2 regions of the Exiguobacterium sp. s89 genome follow, and region 2 is predicted to be linked to the other one. Evidence: a T-box and tRNA genes for the amino acid it is inferred to sense, from the RefSeq annotation. Region 2 holds a T-box; the other holds one or more tRNA genes.

Region 1 (7,208 bases), on a different contig from region 2:
GAGCATCATGTAAAGGCTGATGAGTAACATCTGTTCTTCAAAACCACTCAGATGAGAAACGAGCGAGACTTCTCGTGTGGAATAGAACCAAATATGTAGTCCACTAATCACGAGAAAGCTAAACAAGGCAAATAAATCGAACGTTCGTAGTTTCAATGTCCGAACCTCAATCGATTGAGTGATGACGATCAAAGACATAATCAAATAAAAGAAATTCTGTAAAAACAATAACGATTGTGTATTTGCGCTAGGTGAATAGTGGTGCATCAGTAAGTAAAGCACAAAACATACATTTCCGGCACTAATCAGAACATGAATAAAGCGGCGCATCCCTCTATGCTTAAGAATAGCCACTCCACTAAATAGAATCGCTGCTCCTAGGATGACGAGATAATAGATAAGTAACGTGATGTGTAGCAGGTCATGCGGGGTTAAAAATAATAATAAAAGTCCGGTAGAAAAAGTTCCGATGAGAACCGCCGGAACGTATTGGCGCAATGAATAAAATGACAACTCATGCACCTCCTTCTGTTTTGAAATAGGGCTCTTATCTATTATCGGAATAGATGATTGAAAATTACACAAAAAATCGACAACAAAAATAGATTGTTGTCGACTTTTATGAAATTAGAGCGTATATGAATGTTCCTTGAAGTTTCCAACGATCGAATCGATTTCAGATACGGTTACAAACGCCTCAGAATCAATTTCAGAAACGATTTGACGTAGTCGTGGAATTTCATTGTTTTGGACGACGACATACAACATTTTTTTAGAGTCGTTTGAATATCCGCCTGTTGCATCCATAATTGTGACCCCGCGTTTTAAGTTCTGCTTGATGACCAAATTGATTTCTTCTGCTTTTTGGCAAATGATAAAACATTGTTTCTGTGCGGAGAAGAATTTGTGAATCGTGAGCAACGTTCGTGACCTTACAAAACTTAGTACAAGAGCATACATAACGGCTTTTATATCAAAGACAATAAACACGAGAATGTAAACAATCAGGTCTTGTGTCAAAAAGATTTTAGGTAAAGATAAATTTCGATTATTCAGATAGATGACTTTCCCTAAAATATCAAGTCCACCCGTGGAAGCTCCTGCAAAGAGGAGAAGTGCGAGTCCGAGACCTGAGACGATTCCGCTGAACACCGAAGCGACGAGTGGGTCGTCAAGTGGGGTTGGCGGAATAAGGATTGGCAAGCTATCAATCAGAATCGAAGAGAGCACGACCACAATTCCTGTCATTAAAATGAAGCGACGTCCTAAATATTTTAGTCCCAACAGGAAGAGGGGGATATTGAGCACGAGTTGGGTCATTCCAATTGGTGTTCCGAGCAGTTCGTTGAAAATCAATGTGATCCCGACGATTCCTCCCGAACCAATCTCGTTCGGTTTGAGAAGTAAACTGACAAAGATAGACTGAAGAATTGTCCCGGCGATGATGAACAGTACCGTTTCGAGAGCAACCCGTTTTCGAGATTTTGCATACATAAATAATGGCTAGGCCTTACGCCTCCTTTAGCTAAGTCTCATGCTAGCGTACTGCTACTCCCACATCATTTCAAGTCACAATTCGTTATGGAATCGGTCAATATCACTTGCTAATTGTTCATGCACGTAATCAATCACCTGGGCATCATCAAAAAGTCCGAGCGGAACATCGTCTGGAATCGCATCGAACGGAGAGACAAAGTAAAGAATGGCCGCAATCAGTTCTTCCTGTTTGTCTGATTGCATCTCGAATTGATTGTTGTACAGCGCGCGCAACATATTGAGCATTTGTTTCATTTGGAAGTAGAGGGTGAGCTCTTCTTCACGCTCGATATTGCTGATTTCATTTGAGGCAACGTCAATCGTCACTTTCGCGAGTGCGCGTTCACCTTGAACGAGCAAGTCACCGAGTGATTCACGATCGTGGTTGTCTTCCTTTGCTTGTTTTAAAAAGTGTGTGTATGTTGTTTTCCAATCTGCCATAGTGTATTCCTCCTTCATTCTTCATCTATTAATATGCCCGTTTTTGCGCATTGGTTGCAACTTTTCCTGAAATTTAAGAAAATAAAGATAATCGAAAAGGAGGAACGATACATATGTCTATGATTTCAATGCCGACAGAGGCAGATTTTTCTCGCTATGCAGAGCTAGCGGTAAAAAAAGGTGTGAACATTCAACCGGGGCAACAATTAGAAGTACGTGCTGATATTAGCCAAGCACCACTTGTACGCCATGTGGTGAAAGCTGCTTATGCGGCAGGAGCGAAACAAGTATTCGTCAACTGGAGCGATGAGGAGACTTCAAAGATTCGTTATTTTGATGCACCGGCTGATTCATTTAAAGAGTTTCCGGATTGGTTAAAGGCTCGTTTTGAGCAATTGGCTGAAGAAAAAACAGCCTTCTTGTCAATTGTAAGTGATGACCCGGATGCCTTGAACGGTGTCGAGTCGTCACGAATCTCCGACGCGAACCGTGCAGCAGGTCAAGCACTTGCGAAATGGCGTCAATATACGATGAGTGACAATGTTAGTTGGTCAATCGTCGCAGGTGCGTCAGAAGCGTGGGCACAAAAAGTATTTTCAGGACGTGAGGATGCAGTCGCTGCGCTATGGCAGGCCATCTTCGCAGCAACTCGAATGGATCAAGAAGATGTCGTCGCAGCATGGGACACACACGACCAATCTCTTCGAAGTCGCGCGAAGTTGTTGACAGAGAAAAAATATGCGAAACTACATTACACCGCACCGGGGACGGAACTCACAATCGGCCTTCCGAAAAAGCACGTCTTCCTTGGTGGTGGCGGTCCAAACGCCGATGGCATCGACTTTATCGCGAACATGCCGACAGAAGAAGTGTTCACACTCGCAGATAAAGATTCTGTGGAAGGGCATGTGTCGAGTACGAAGCCACTCAGCTACAGCGGAAACTTGATTGACGAATTTACTCTTTGGTTTGAGGGTGGTAAAGTCATCAAGGCGGAAGCGAAAAAAGGGCAAGCGGCCCTTGATGAATTGTTAAATATGGATGAGGGAGCACGTCGCATCGGTGAAGTGGCACTTGTTCCTGATGATTCTCCAATCTCGAACTCGGGTCTCCTATTCTACAACACGTTGTTCGATGAAAATGCATCGTGTCACTTGGCATTAGGTCGTGCATACTCGACATGCCTAGAAGGCGGTCCTTCGATGTCTCAAGATGAACTCGCAGAGAACGGCGCGAATGATTCGATGACACACGTTGACTTTATGATTGGGTCGGCGGAAATGAATATTGATGGTGAGCAAGAAGACGGCACGCGAGAAGCAATCATGCGTGACGGGAACTGGGTCATTTAAATGAACGAGCGAATTCCAATTTCGGAATTCGCTCTTTTTCATGTGATGTCATATAAATAACGAAGAACGTTAGGCAAGCGACGGCGCCAAGCGGATTCGTGGTGAATTGCGTCCGGCTCGACCTCGTATCGGAAGGCGATGCCTTTTTGCGCGATGGCTTCAATCAGTTTCGCATTCGTGAACAGGTAGTCGCTTGGAGTGAATGGCCCGCTCTCTTCGTTCGTACCGATATCCATATACAGTTTACAAGCGAACTTAGCTTGTTTCATTTCGTGAATCAAAGGATCAAGATTTGCCCATGCCGCAGTGGAGAGCGAGCCGACTCTGCGAATGGAAGGATAGGTCGCCATCATATAAAGAGAGATGACACCCCCCATTGAACTCCCCATGACACCGATATCTTCCGGGTTTGTCGCGTACTCTTTATCGATTCGTGGTTTTAACTCGTGCATGAGCCAGTCTGTATAAAGACGTCCTCGACCACCAAGTGTTGGACGTGTTTTCGCGAGTTCTGGACCGATACGACGATATAACATCTCATCCTCAGCGTATGAATACTCATCATAGCGATCTAACCAATTCGGGGCACTCGCGATGGCAACGACCATGAGGGGGAGACGTAGCGTGTCGATACATCGGTCGATTTCCCAACCTTCCCCGTATGTAGCCGCGTTTCCGGAAAATACATTTTGTCCGTCATGCATATACAGGACAGGAAGCGGGGTGCTAGCTTCGACCCAGTCCGGTCGAAACACACGGACAATCCGTTTTTGTACGGTCGCTCTCTCCGTCGGAATCGATACAGTCAAGTGTTCAATCATTATTCGTCACCTCTTTCTATTTCGTATTTTGGGGAAAAACGAGTCAAAAAACAATCATCTCGTTTGACTACCTACCGTTCGTTAGGTAAAGTGTTGTGGAAGGAGAGTGAAAGTCATGAATACAAAAGACAAGATTATGCAATCCGCTCGGAAACGGTTTGCCCGTGAGGGATATGAAGGACTATCGCTCGCAGCGGTTGCAGAAGATGTAGGAATCCGAAAGGCCTCGTTGTATGCCCACATCGATGGGAAAGAGCAACTGTTTAAGCAAGTCGTGACGGATATGGCGAATCGGTACGAAGAGGCGTGGCAAAAAACATGCGATAACACCGTTGAACGACCACCTTTAGAACGGATTGACTCGATTGTTAGTACACTCACGTCATTTTTCAGCGATCACGAGACATGGATGTTGACGAAACGGATGTTGCTCGTACCACCTCCGGAATTTCGGGATTATATCGAGAAAGTCATTGGAAAGGTTGAAACGGAATTAAAACGTTTTGAAAAAGAACAATTCCGTCTAGCGATGGAGCGTGGGGATTTACCGGTCCAACCGCTTGAAGAGCTATATGCTGCCTACTATTGTTTTTTAGATGGCGCCTTGCTGTCTTTATTTATGTTTGAAGATGATCGGGAGATGAGGCAACAAGCCGCGTTCCGGATTTTCAAGAAAGGAGTGGGTTGGAATGAATAAGGAAAGCGTTGCTTGGATGTCACTCTTGTTTGCCGGATTGCTTGAAATCATTTGGGCTACGACGATGAAGTTATCAGAAGGATTCACAGTTCTCACTCCGACGCTATGGACGATTGCCCTCTTGATTGTCAGTTTCGGCTTATTGGCGAAAGCATTTCGAGTTCTTCCTGCAGGTACGGGCTATGCCGTCTTTACTGGAATTGGAGCAGTCGGAACGGTTATTGTCGGCGCCCTTTTATTTGACGAGGCGCTTAGTGGATGGAAACTCTTACTTGTGACGACGTTGATCATCGGAATCATCGGCTTGAAACAAGTGACAGGAGGAGAAGAAGTATGAGTTGGATATTTTTGATTAGTGCAGGGATTGCTGAGATGACGGCCGTCTTCTTTATGGGGAAATCAAAAGGCTATCAAATTTTAAAATGGTCAATCTTGTCGATTTTATCGTTTGCGCTCAGTTTTTATTTGTTGTCGAAGTCACTTGAAGTCATTCCCCTTAGTTTGGCTTATTCCATCTGGGTCGGTATCGGGGCAGCGGGTGGTGTCATTTTAGGAATGCTCTATTTAGATGAATCGACAAGTCGTTGGCGAATCTTTTATTTGACGATGATTATCGGCAGTGTGGTCGGCTTAAAAGTTGTAGCGTAATGGATTAAAACAAGCTGAAAACGGGAATTGAATAGTTCAGATTATGAGATGAAAGAAAGGGGCGGAAAACGATGCATCTTGTTGAGTTGCAATCCGAACGTTTGCGGTTTGAACCGTATACGATCTCCGATTTTTATTTTGTCAAATCGCTTCTCCAAGATCCTCGGGTGATGCGCTTCATCAGTCCGGACGGAAGACCGTATACAGATGAACAGACGATTGAATGGTTCGAACGTCAACTGGCCCGTTATGAAACTGGTCGACAAACAGGTCTATTGAAGCTCATGACGTTTGAAAACGATGAACCGATTGGTCATGCCGGTACGTTATTACATGAATTAGATGGCAAAATCGAATTAGAAGTCGGCTATTGGCTGTCACCTAAGCATTGGCATATGGGGTACGGACGAGAAGCGGCTGCGCGTTTGATGCAGTATGCTTTCACCGAAGGAGAAAAGGAAATCATTTCGCTCATTCATCCAGAAAACGTTCCATCTCAGCGTGTCGCCAAAGCGAATGGTCTTCACTGGGATCGAGACACGTTGTACAAGGACATGCTCGTATCTGTCTATGCTGGTGACTTGGAACGTCTTTGCCGACACATAAACCGACAACACATGTCGCGATAAAAAAATATAAAAAAGATAAAAAAGTAGTTGCCAACTCAATAGTTTCTTGATATATTAATAGTGTCCTTAAGAGAGGACACGACCTGATTCTGTAGCTCAGCTGGGAGAGCGCTACCTTGACAGGGTAGAGGTCGCTGGTTCGAGCCCAGTCAGAATCACTTGGGTGCCAAACCCGATGCGAAACCCATAGGAACGTGGGTTTCCGCGATGCCACTTCTTGCGAGAAGTGGCTTTTTTTTGTGAATTGACAATGAACTAAAGCAATTGGTATATTCCTTTCAATACATAAGAGAGGGGGAATGTAAAATGGTGCTAACGGGAACCCTCGTCAATGCCGGATTAATCATCATCGGTGCATTGTTAGGTCTCTTATTTCACCGCATTCCAGAGCGTATGAAAGAAACAGTGACGACCGCGATCGGACTTGCAGTTATCTTACTTGGCATTCAAATGGGGATGAAAAGTGAAAACTTCTTGATTGTCATCGGGAGTCTTGTCGTCGGGTCTGCGCTCGGGGAATGGTGGAAATTAGATGAATTATTGAACGAAGTCGGTTATCGCCTTGAGCGGCGCCTTGGGAGTCAATCTAGTGTGGCAGAAGGATTCGTAACTGCAACGCTCATCTTTGTTATCGGAGCAATGGCCATCATTGGCGCGCTCGATAGTGGGTTACGCGGTGATCATGACGTCTTATATACAAAAGGATTGATTGATGGATTTACGGCCCTCGTGTTAAGTTCGACGCTCGGGATTGGCGTCATGTTCTCAGCTGTTCCTGTCTTGTTGTACCAAGGCGGAATTGCCCTTCTCGCTATTCAAATCATGAAGTTTATTCCAGAGTCGCTCATGGATAGCTTTATTTTAGAAATGACAGCGACCGGTGGCGTGATGATTGTGGCAATCGGCTTGAACTTGGTAGGTATCACTAAAATTCGCGTGGCCAACTTATTGCCAGGAATTTTGGTGGTCGCGATGATTGTCTCCGTCATACATATACTGTAATCAAAAAAAGACTGAATCGGTGAACTGAACCGAAAAAGTTAGACACTAAATAGTTTCGTTAGGCGACCTTTAGAACCTGCGT
Region 2 (7,208 bases):
ACGAAACGTTTCTTGGCGAACTGGTTCAATTTAGAGATGGAGCAGTTCACACCTTACTTGTCGATTCGAGAAGGGGAAGAGGCGATTCGTCACCTGTTCCGTGTCACATCGGGCCTAGACTCGATGATCATCGGGGAAACACAAATTTTAGGTCAGGTGAAGACAAGTTTCTTCCGTGCCCAAGAGTATGGAACGACGGGAACCGTCTTCAACAAATTGTTTAAAGAAGCGGTCACACTCGCCAAGCGCGCCCATACGGACACACAAATTGGGGAAATGTCTGTATCGGTCAGCTCAGCTGCCGTGACGCTCGCACAAGAGATGTACCAACAGCTCGAGGATAAGCAAGTTGTCGTTGTCGGAGCCGGAGAAACGGGTGAACTCACGACACTCAACTTGTTCGAAGCGGGTGCCAAACAAATCGCCGTCTTCAACCGAACAGAGAGTAAGGCGAAAGCCGTCGCAGACAAATTTAAAGGTCGTGCGCATTCCATTCGTGAAATCGCGTGTGGATTACTTGATGCCGATATTTTAATCAGTTCGACCGGAGCGAAAGATGCCGTCATTGGATATGACGATGTGGCGGCGGCACAACTGTTACGCCGTGAACGTCCACTTCTTCTCATTGACATCGCTGTGCCGCGAGATATCGATCCAGCGGTCGCGACACTTCCGGGTGTTCATTTGTTTGATGTCGATGATTTGAATGGAATCGTCAACAAAAATCTTGAGGCACGTCTCATCGAAGCTGAGAAAATTGAGATGAAAATTGATGAAGCGATTCAAGAGTTCCAAACATGGCTCGTCACACTTGGAGTCGTGCCGATCATGAACGAGTTACGTGCCCGCGCCCTTGATATTCAAGAAGACACGATGACAAGTCTAGAGCGTAAGCTCGACCACTTGTCTGCGCGAGACAAAAAAGTCATCGGGAAGCATATGAAGTCAATCATTAACCAAATGCTTCGTGACCCGATCGACTATATTAAAGACGCTGCGGCTCAGCCGGATGCAAACGTTCGGATTGCCCAGTTTGTCGAAACATTCGACCTCGATGTCGAGTTACCAAAGCAATCAATAGAAGAAGTGGAAGAAACAGATGCTACTTCTGCCAAAGCACCACTTCGCGCATTGATGCGCTAACAAGACAAAAAGGCGACATGTGTCGCCTTTTTCTATGAAGGAGAGACTCAACATGCGGAAAATTATTGTCGGCTCACGCCGTTCCCAACTCGCCATGACCCAAACGAAATGGGTCATCGAGCAATTGAAGCAAGCTGGAGCAAAAAACGAATTTGAAATTAAAGAAATTGTGACGAAAGGAGACCAAATCGTCGACGTCCAACTTTCGAAAGTCGGTGGGAAAGGTCTGTTCGTCAAAGAGATTCAACAACAGATGATTGATGGGGACATCGATTTCGCCGTACACAGTATGAAAGATGTTCCGGCTGAGCTTCCGGAAGAACTCTATATCAGCTGTATGCCGAAACGTGTTGACGCTCGTGACGTTCTCATCTGTGAGAATGGCTATACGTTCGAGACACTTCCGAAAGGAGCAATCGTCGGAACGAGCTCTCTCCGTCGTGGGGCACAGATTTTGGCGGCACGTCCGGACCTTGAAATTCAATGGATTCGAGGAAACATCGATACTCGTCTGAAAAAATTGGATTCGGAGAACTATAACGCCATCCTGCTCGCGAAAGCAGGGCTTGAACGGATGGGATGGATGGATCGTGTCGACTTTGAAGCGCTCGACCCAGATTTGATGGTACCTGCAGTAGGACAAGGTGTGCTTGCCATCGAGAGCCGTAAGGACGATGCAGAAGTGACGGCAGTGCTTCAACTCTTGCATGATGATGTGACGGCGAAAGCTGCGACAGCGGAACGTACTTTCTTGAAAGCGATTGAAGGAAGTTGTCACGTACCGGTCGGTGGCTTTGCAACAGTCAATGGCGACGAAGTCACGCTCACAGGTCTCATCGCATCAGTGGACGGAAAAGAAGTGCTTCGTACGACAAAAACATCAACGGACGGGATTGCACTCGGAATGGACGTCGCAGAAGAATTGCTTGAACGTGGCGGACGCGAAATCCTCGCCTCGGTCAATGAGTGACCTCTGGTACACGGGAACGAAACGAATGACCGCTTCGCAACGGGCGCTGCTCGAGGCGAGCGGTCTTTCCGTTCATCATGTCCCGCTTATTCAAACGAGAGAAACGCATGTACCACCACCCTTAGAACGATTCGACTGGCTCGTCGTCACGAGTCAAAACGCGGTACCTGCACTTCGAGATTTGACGCGGGACGTGAAAGTCGCCGCTGTAGGAGAGAAGACGAAACGAGCACTTGAAGCAGAAGGCTATACTGTCACGCTCATGCCGGAAACATTTACCGGTGAGGCACTCTTTCAGCAGTTGCGTGACGTCGCCTCAAAGGATGACATCGTTTTGTTCGCGCGCGGCAATTTGGCGAATACGTCCCATATGACAATGTTGCCTCATGTATATGACTGGGTCGTCTACGAGACAATCCCTGTCCAACTGAAACCGGTGCAACAACATCAACTCGAGACGGTGAAGGCGCTGCTCGTCTTGAGCCCGTCGGCCGTCGATGCGCTCACGCCACATCTGTCCCACTTTAACGGGACATGGTACGCCATTGGCGAAGTGACCGAGCGTGCCGTACGACAAGTGTCGACATTACCGGTCCGAGTGCCAGAATGTTATACTATGGATGCATTAATACAGTGTGTAGGGGAGGATTTTTCATGAACCAGTTTGACCGTCACCGTCGTCTTCGCTCATCGAAGTCGATGCGTGCCCTCGTACGTGAAAATCATGTTCGAAAAGAAGATTTGATTTACCCGCTCTTCATCATTGAAGGGACTAACATTAAACGTGAAGTCAGCTCGATGCCTGGCGTCTTCAATTATTCACTTGACCGACTCGAAGAAGAAATTAAAGAAATCGTCGACCTCGGTCTTCAATCCGTGCTCTTGTTCGGTGTACCAGAACATAAAGACCCGGAAGGCAGTGAAGCGTATCACGACCACGGCATCGTCCAAGAAGCAATCCGTAAAGTGAAAGAGTGGGCGCCACAGCTCACGGTCATCGCCGATACGTGCCTCTGTGAGTACACGTCGACAGGTCACTGTGGCCTCGTGAAGGACGGGGACGTCGATAACGACGCGTCACTTCCACTTCACGTCCAGACAGCAATCACACAAGCGCAGGCGGGTGCCGATATCATCGCACCAAGTTCGATGATGGACGGATTCGTTGCAGCCATCCGTGAAGGTCTCGACCAAAACGGATTCAGCCATATCCCGATCATGAGCTATGGCGTCAAATATGCGTCTGCGTATTACGGACCGTTCCGTGACGCAGCCCAATCGGCTCCAGGTGAAGGCGATCGTAAAGGCTATCAGATGGACCCGGCGAACCGTCGCGAGGCGTTCCGCGAGTCGCAATCGGACGTGGAGCAAGGTGCCGACTTCATGATCGTCAAACCGGCTCTCGCGTTCATGGATATCATCCGTGACATGCGCGACTCACTCGATATGCCAATCGTGGCGTATAACGTGAGTGGAGAGTATGCGATGATTAAAGCTGCATCACTGAACGACTGGGTCGACGAAGAACGCATCGTCATGGAGACAATGGTCGGATTCAAACGTGCCGGTGCCGACCTCATCGTCACGTATTTCGCAAAAGACGTCTGTCGCTACTTGGAAGGAGACTACGCATGACATATAACCAAACGCGCTCACAAGAAGCGTTCGAACAAGCCCGCCCGCTCATGCCAGGCGGTGTCAATAGCCCGGTCCGTGCCTACAAATCGGTCGGCATGACGCCAATCTTCGCCGAACGCGGTGAAGGCTCACGTGTCTATGACATCGACGGCAACGAATATATCGATTACGTCCTCTCATGGGGACCACTCATCCTCGGTCACCGTCACCCTGTCGTCACGAAAGCGATCCAAGAACAAGCTGAAAAAGGATGGACGTTCGGGACGCCGACCGAGCTTGAGACGAAAATGGCAGAAGTTGTCATCGACCGCGTTCCATCAATCGAGATGGTCCGCATGGTCAACTCGGGTACGGAAGCGACGATGGCGGCACTTCGCCTCGCACGTGGCTACACCGGGAAGACGAAAATTTTGAAGTTCGAGGGATGCTACCATGGACACGGTGACTCGCTGCTCATCAAAGCCGGATCTGGTGTCGCGACGCTCGGTCTCCCGGACTCACCAGGTGTACCGAAAGAGCTCGCGAGCCATACGCTCACGGTTCCTTACAATGATTTGGACGCAGTCCGCGTCGCCTTTGAGAAATACGGAGACGACCTTGCTGGCGTCATCGTCGAACCGGCCGCAGGAAACATGGGCTTCGTACCACCACAACCAGGATTCCTCGAAGGACTCCGCGAGATCACGGAACAAAACGGCGCGCTCCTCATCTTTGATGAGGTCATGACGGGATTCCGTGTCGGGTACAACTGTGCACAAGGGTACTTCGGTGTCACCCCGGACCTCACATGTCTCGGGAAAGTCATCGGCGGTGGACTTCCGGTCGGCGCTTATGGCGGGAAACGTGAAATCATGGAACAGATCGCACCACAAGGTCCGATCTATCAAGCGGGTACACTCTCGGGTAACCCACTCGCGATGATTGCCGGTTACACGACACTCTCGCAACTTAAACCGGAGCATTACGCCGAGTTCGAGCGTAAGGCAGACCGTCTCGCCGAAGGATTCACGCAGGCCGGTGAAACATACAACATCCCGCACGATACGAACCGTGCCGGCTCAATGTTTGGTTTCTTCTTCACGAACGAGAAAGTGACGAACTTCGAAAAAGCGAAATCGGCGAATCTTGAGATGTTCCGCTCGTACTATCAGAAGATGGCAGCACGTGGCGTATTCTTGCCACCGTCACAGTTCGAGGGCTTATTCCTCTCGACTGCTCATACGGATGAGGATATCGAGAAGACGATCGCAGCGGTCGAAGCGACATTCAAGGAGCTTCAAGAAGAGTTTTCACTCTAATCTTGACTGCTGACGTTTCTGTCGCTACAATTATTTAACAGATACGATGAATTGCTTTGATGAGGAGTAGTACGCATCATTCATTCCTTTTAGAGACGTGACCGCTTGGTGAAAGGTTGCGAGGGATGGACGCGGAAGTCGCCTCGGAGCTGACTTTCTGAATGGAGTAGGAAAGTTCGGTCTATCGACCGTTATTCGATTTTGAGTGCGCCACTTTGTTGGCGAACTAAGGTGGTACCGCGGAAGATTCGGCTTCTTTCGTCCTTAGCGTATAGGACGAGAGAAGCCGTTTTTTGTGTTCACCAATAAGATAGAGGAGGCGCTACACATGGCCCATGAGACAAATGAAATCACCATGCCGACGAAGTACGACCCAAGTGCGACGGAGTCGAAATGGTACGATTACTGGTTAGAGAACGATGTATTTAAAGCAGATGAGGACGATTCGAAACAACCGTACACGATCGTCATCCCGCCACCGAACGTTACGGGGAAACTTCACCTCGGTCACGCTTGGGACACGACGCTTCAAGACTTGTTGACGCGCCTCAAGCGTATGCAAGGTTATGACGTGCTCTGGCTCCCAGGGATGGATCATGCCGGGATCGCCACACAAGCGAAAGTCGAGCAAAAGCTCCGTGAAGAAGGCGTCATGCGTTACGACCTCGGACGTGAAAAGTTCCTCGAGAAGACGTGGGAGTGGAAAGACGAGTACGCGAAGACGATTCGCGACCAATGGTCAAAACTTGGACTCGGCCTCGACTACTCACGTGAACGTTTCACACTCGACGAAGGGCTCTCAAAGGCCGTTCAAGAAGTATTCGTCCGTCTTTATGAAAAAGGTTTGATCTACCGTGGCGAATATATCGTCAACTGGGATCCGGCTCAAAAGACGGCCGTTTCGGATATCGAAGTTATTTACCAAGAAGTCGAGGGTGCGTTCTATCACATGAAGTATCCACTCGCTGACGGATCTGGTCATATCGAGATCGCGACGACACGTCCTGAGACGATGCTCGGGGATACAGCGGTTGCCGTCAACCCGAAAGATGAGCGTTACACACACCTCATCGGTAAGACAATCATGCTTCCCGTCATGAACCGTGAGATTCCAATCGTTGCGGACGACTACGTCGACATGGAGTTCGGTACAGGTTGCGTGAAAATCACACCAGCCCACGACCCGAACGACTTTGAAATCGGGAATCGACATGAACTTCCACGCATCCTCGTCATGGACGAAGGCGGGAAGATGAACGAGAACGCAGGCATTTACGAAGGGCTCGACCGCTTCGAATGCCGTAAGCAACTCGTCAAAGACCTAGAGGCAGACGGCACACTCGTGAAGATTGAGCCACACACGCACTCGGTCGGTCACTCAGAGCGTTCTGGCGCAGTCATCGAGCCATACCTTTCGAAACAATGGTTCGTGGATATGGAGCCACTCTCAAAAGCAGCACTCGAAGCACAAGGAAACGACGATACGAAAGTCAACTTCGTCCCAGAACGCTTCGAAGGCACATACCTTCGTTGGATGGAGAACATCCGCGACTGGTGTATCAGCCGTCAACTTTGGTGGGGCCACCGCATCCCGGCTTGGTACCATAACGAGACAGGAGAAGTGTATGTAGGGAAAGAAGCGCCAGCGGACAGTGAGAACTGGACACAAGACGAGGACGTCCTCGACACATGGTTCTCGTCAGCACTCTGGCCGTTCTCAACGATGGGTTGGCCGGATACGGACGCACCGGACTTCAACCGTTACTTCCCGACGAGCGCACTCGTCACAGGATACGACATCATCTTCTTCTGGGTATCACGCATGATCTTCCAATCACTCGAGTTCACAGGGAAGCAACCGTTCAACGATGTGCTCATCCACGGTCTCATCCGTGACTCGGAAGGGCGCAAGATGTCGAAATCACTCGGTAACGGCGTTGACCCGATGGAAGTCATCGACCAATACGGAGCGGATTCACTTCGCTGGTTCCTCCTCACAGGATCGACACCAGGGAACGACCTTCGTTTCTATTGGGAGAAAATCGAGTCGACGTGGAACTTCTCGAACAAGATTTGGAACGCGAGCCGTTTCGCCCTCATGAACATGGACGGACTCAAAGTGGAAGAGATCGACCTCACGGGTGAGAAGACGCTTGCTG

Evidence for each region. The T-box of region 2 lies ahead of KNO96_RS04815 (valine--tRNA ligase). A T-box ahead of a tRNA ligase gene usually reads a tRNA of that ligase, here a tRNA-Val.
Region 1: it has a tRNA-Val gene. The T-box ahead of KNO96_RS04815 (valine--tRNA ligase) is inferred to sense a tRNA for this amino acid. The anticodon was not compared.

What each region holds. Positions count from the first base shown of each region.
Region 1 is NZ_JACSKS010000007.1:28-7,235, reverse strand. It holds gene KNO96_RS13170 (putative bifunctional diguanylate cyclase/phosphodiesterase) at 1-522, opposite strand, end outside; gene KNO96_RS13165 (YitT family protein) at 628-1,494, opposite strand; gene KNO96_RS13160 (YkvA family protein) at 1,570-1,977, opposite strand; gene KNO96_RS13155 (aminopeptidase) at 2,091-3,329, shown strand; gene KNO96_RS13150 (alpha/beta hydrolase) at 3,368-4,150, opposite strand; gene KNO96_RS13145 (TetR/AcrR family transcriptional regulator) at 4,266-4,847, shown strand; gene KNO96_RS13140 (DMT family transporter) at 4,840-5,184, shown strand; gene KNO96_RS13135 (DMT family transporter) at 5,181-5,495, shown strand; gene KNO96_RS13130 (GNAT family N-acetyltransferase) at 5,567-6,124, shown strand; tRNA gene KNO96_RS13125 (tRNA-Val) at 6,210-6,282, shown strand; gene KNO96_RS13120 (DUF554 domain-containing protein) at 6,431-7,126, shown strand.
Region 2 is NZ_JACSKS010000001.1:939,247-946,454, reverse strand. It holds gene hemA (glutamyl-tRNA reductase) at 1-1,143, shown strand, start outside; gene hemC (hydroxymethylbilane synthase) at 1,196-2,113, shown strand; gene KNO96_RS04830 (uroporphyrinogen-III synthase) at 2,139-2,771, shown strand; gene hemB (porphobilinogen synthase) at 2,768-3,748, shown strand; gene hemL (glutamate-1-semialdehyde 2,1-aminomutase) at 3,745-5,049, shown strand; T-box leader at 5,097-5,318, shown strand; gene KNO96_RS04815 (valine--tRNA ligase) at 5,378-7,208, shown strand, end outside.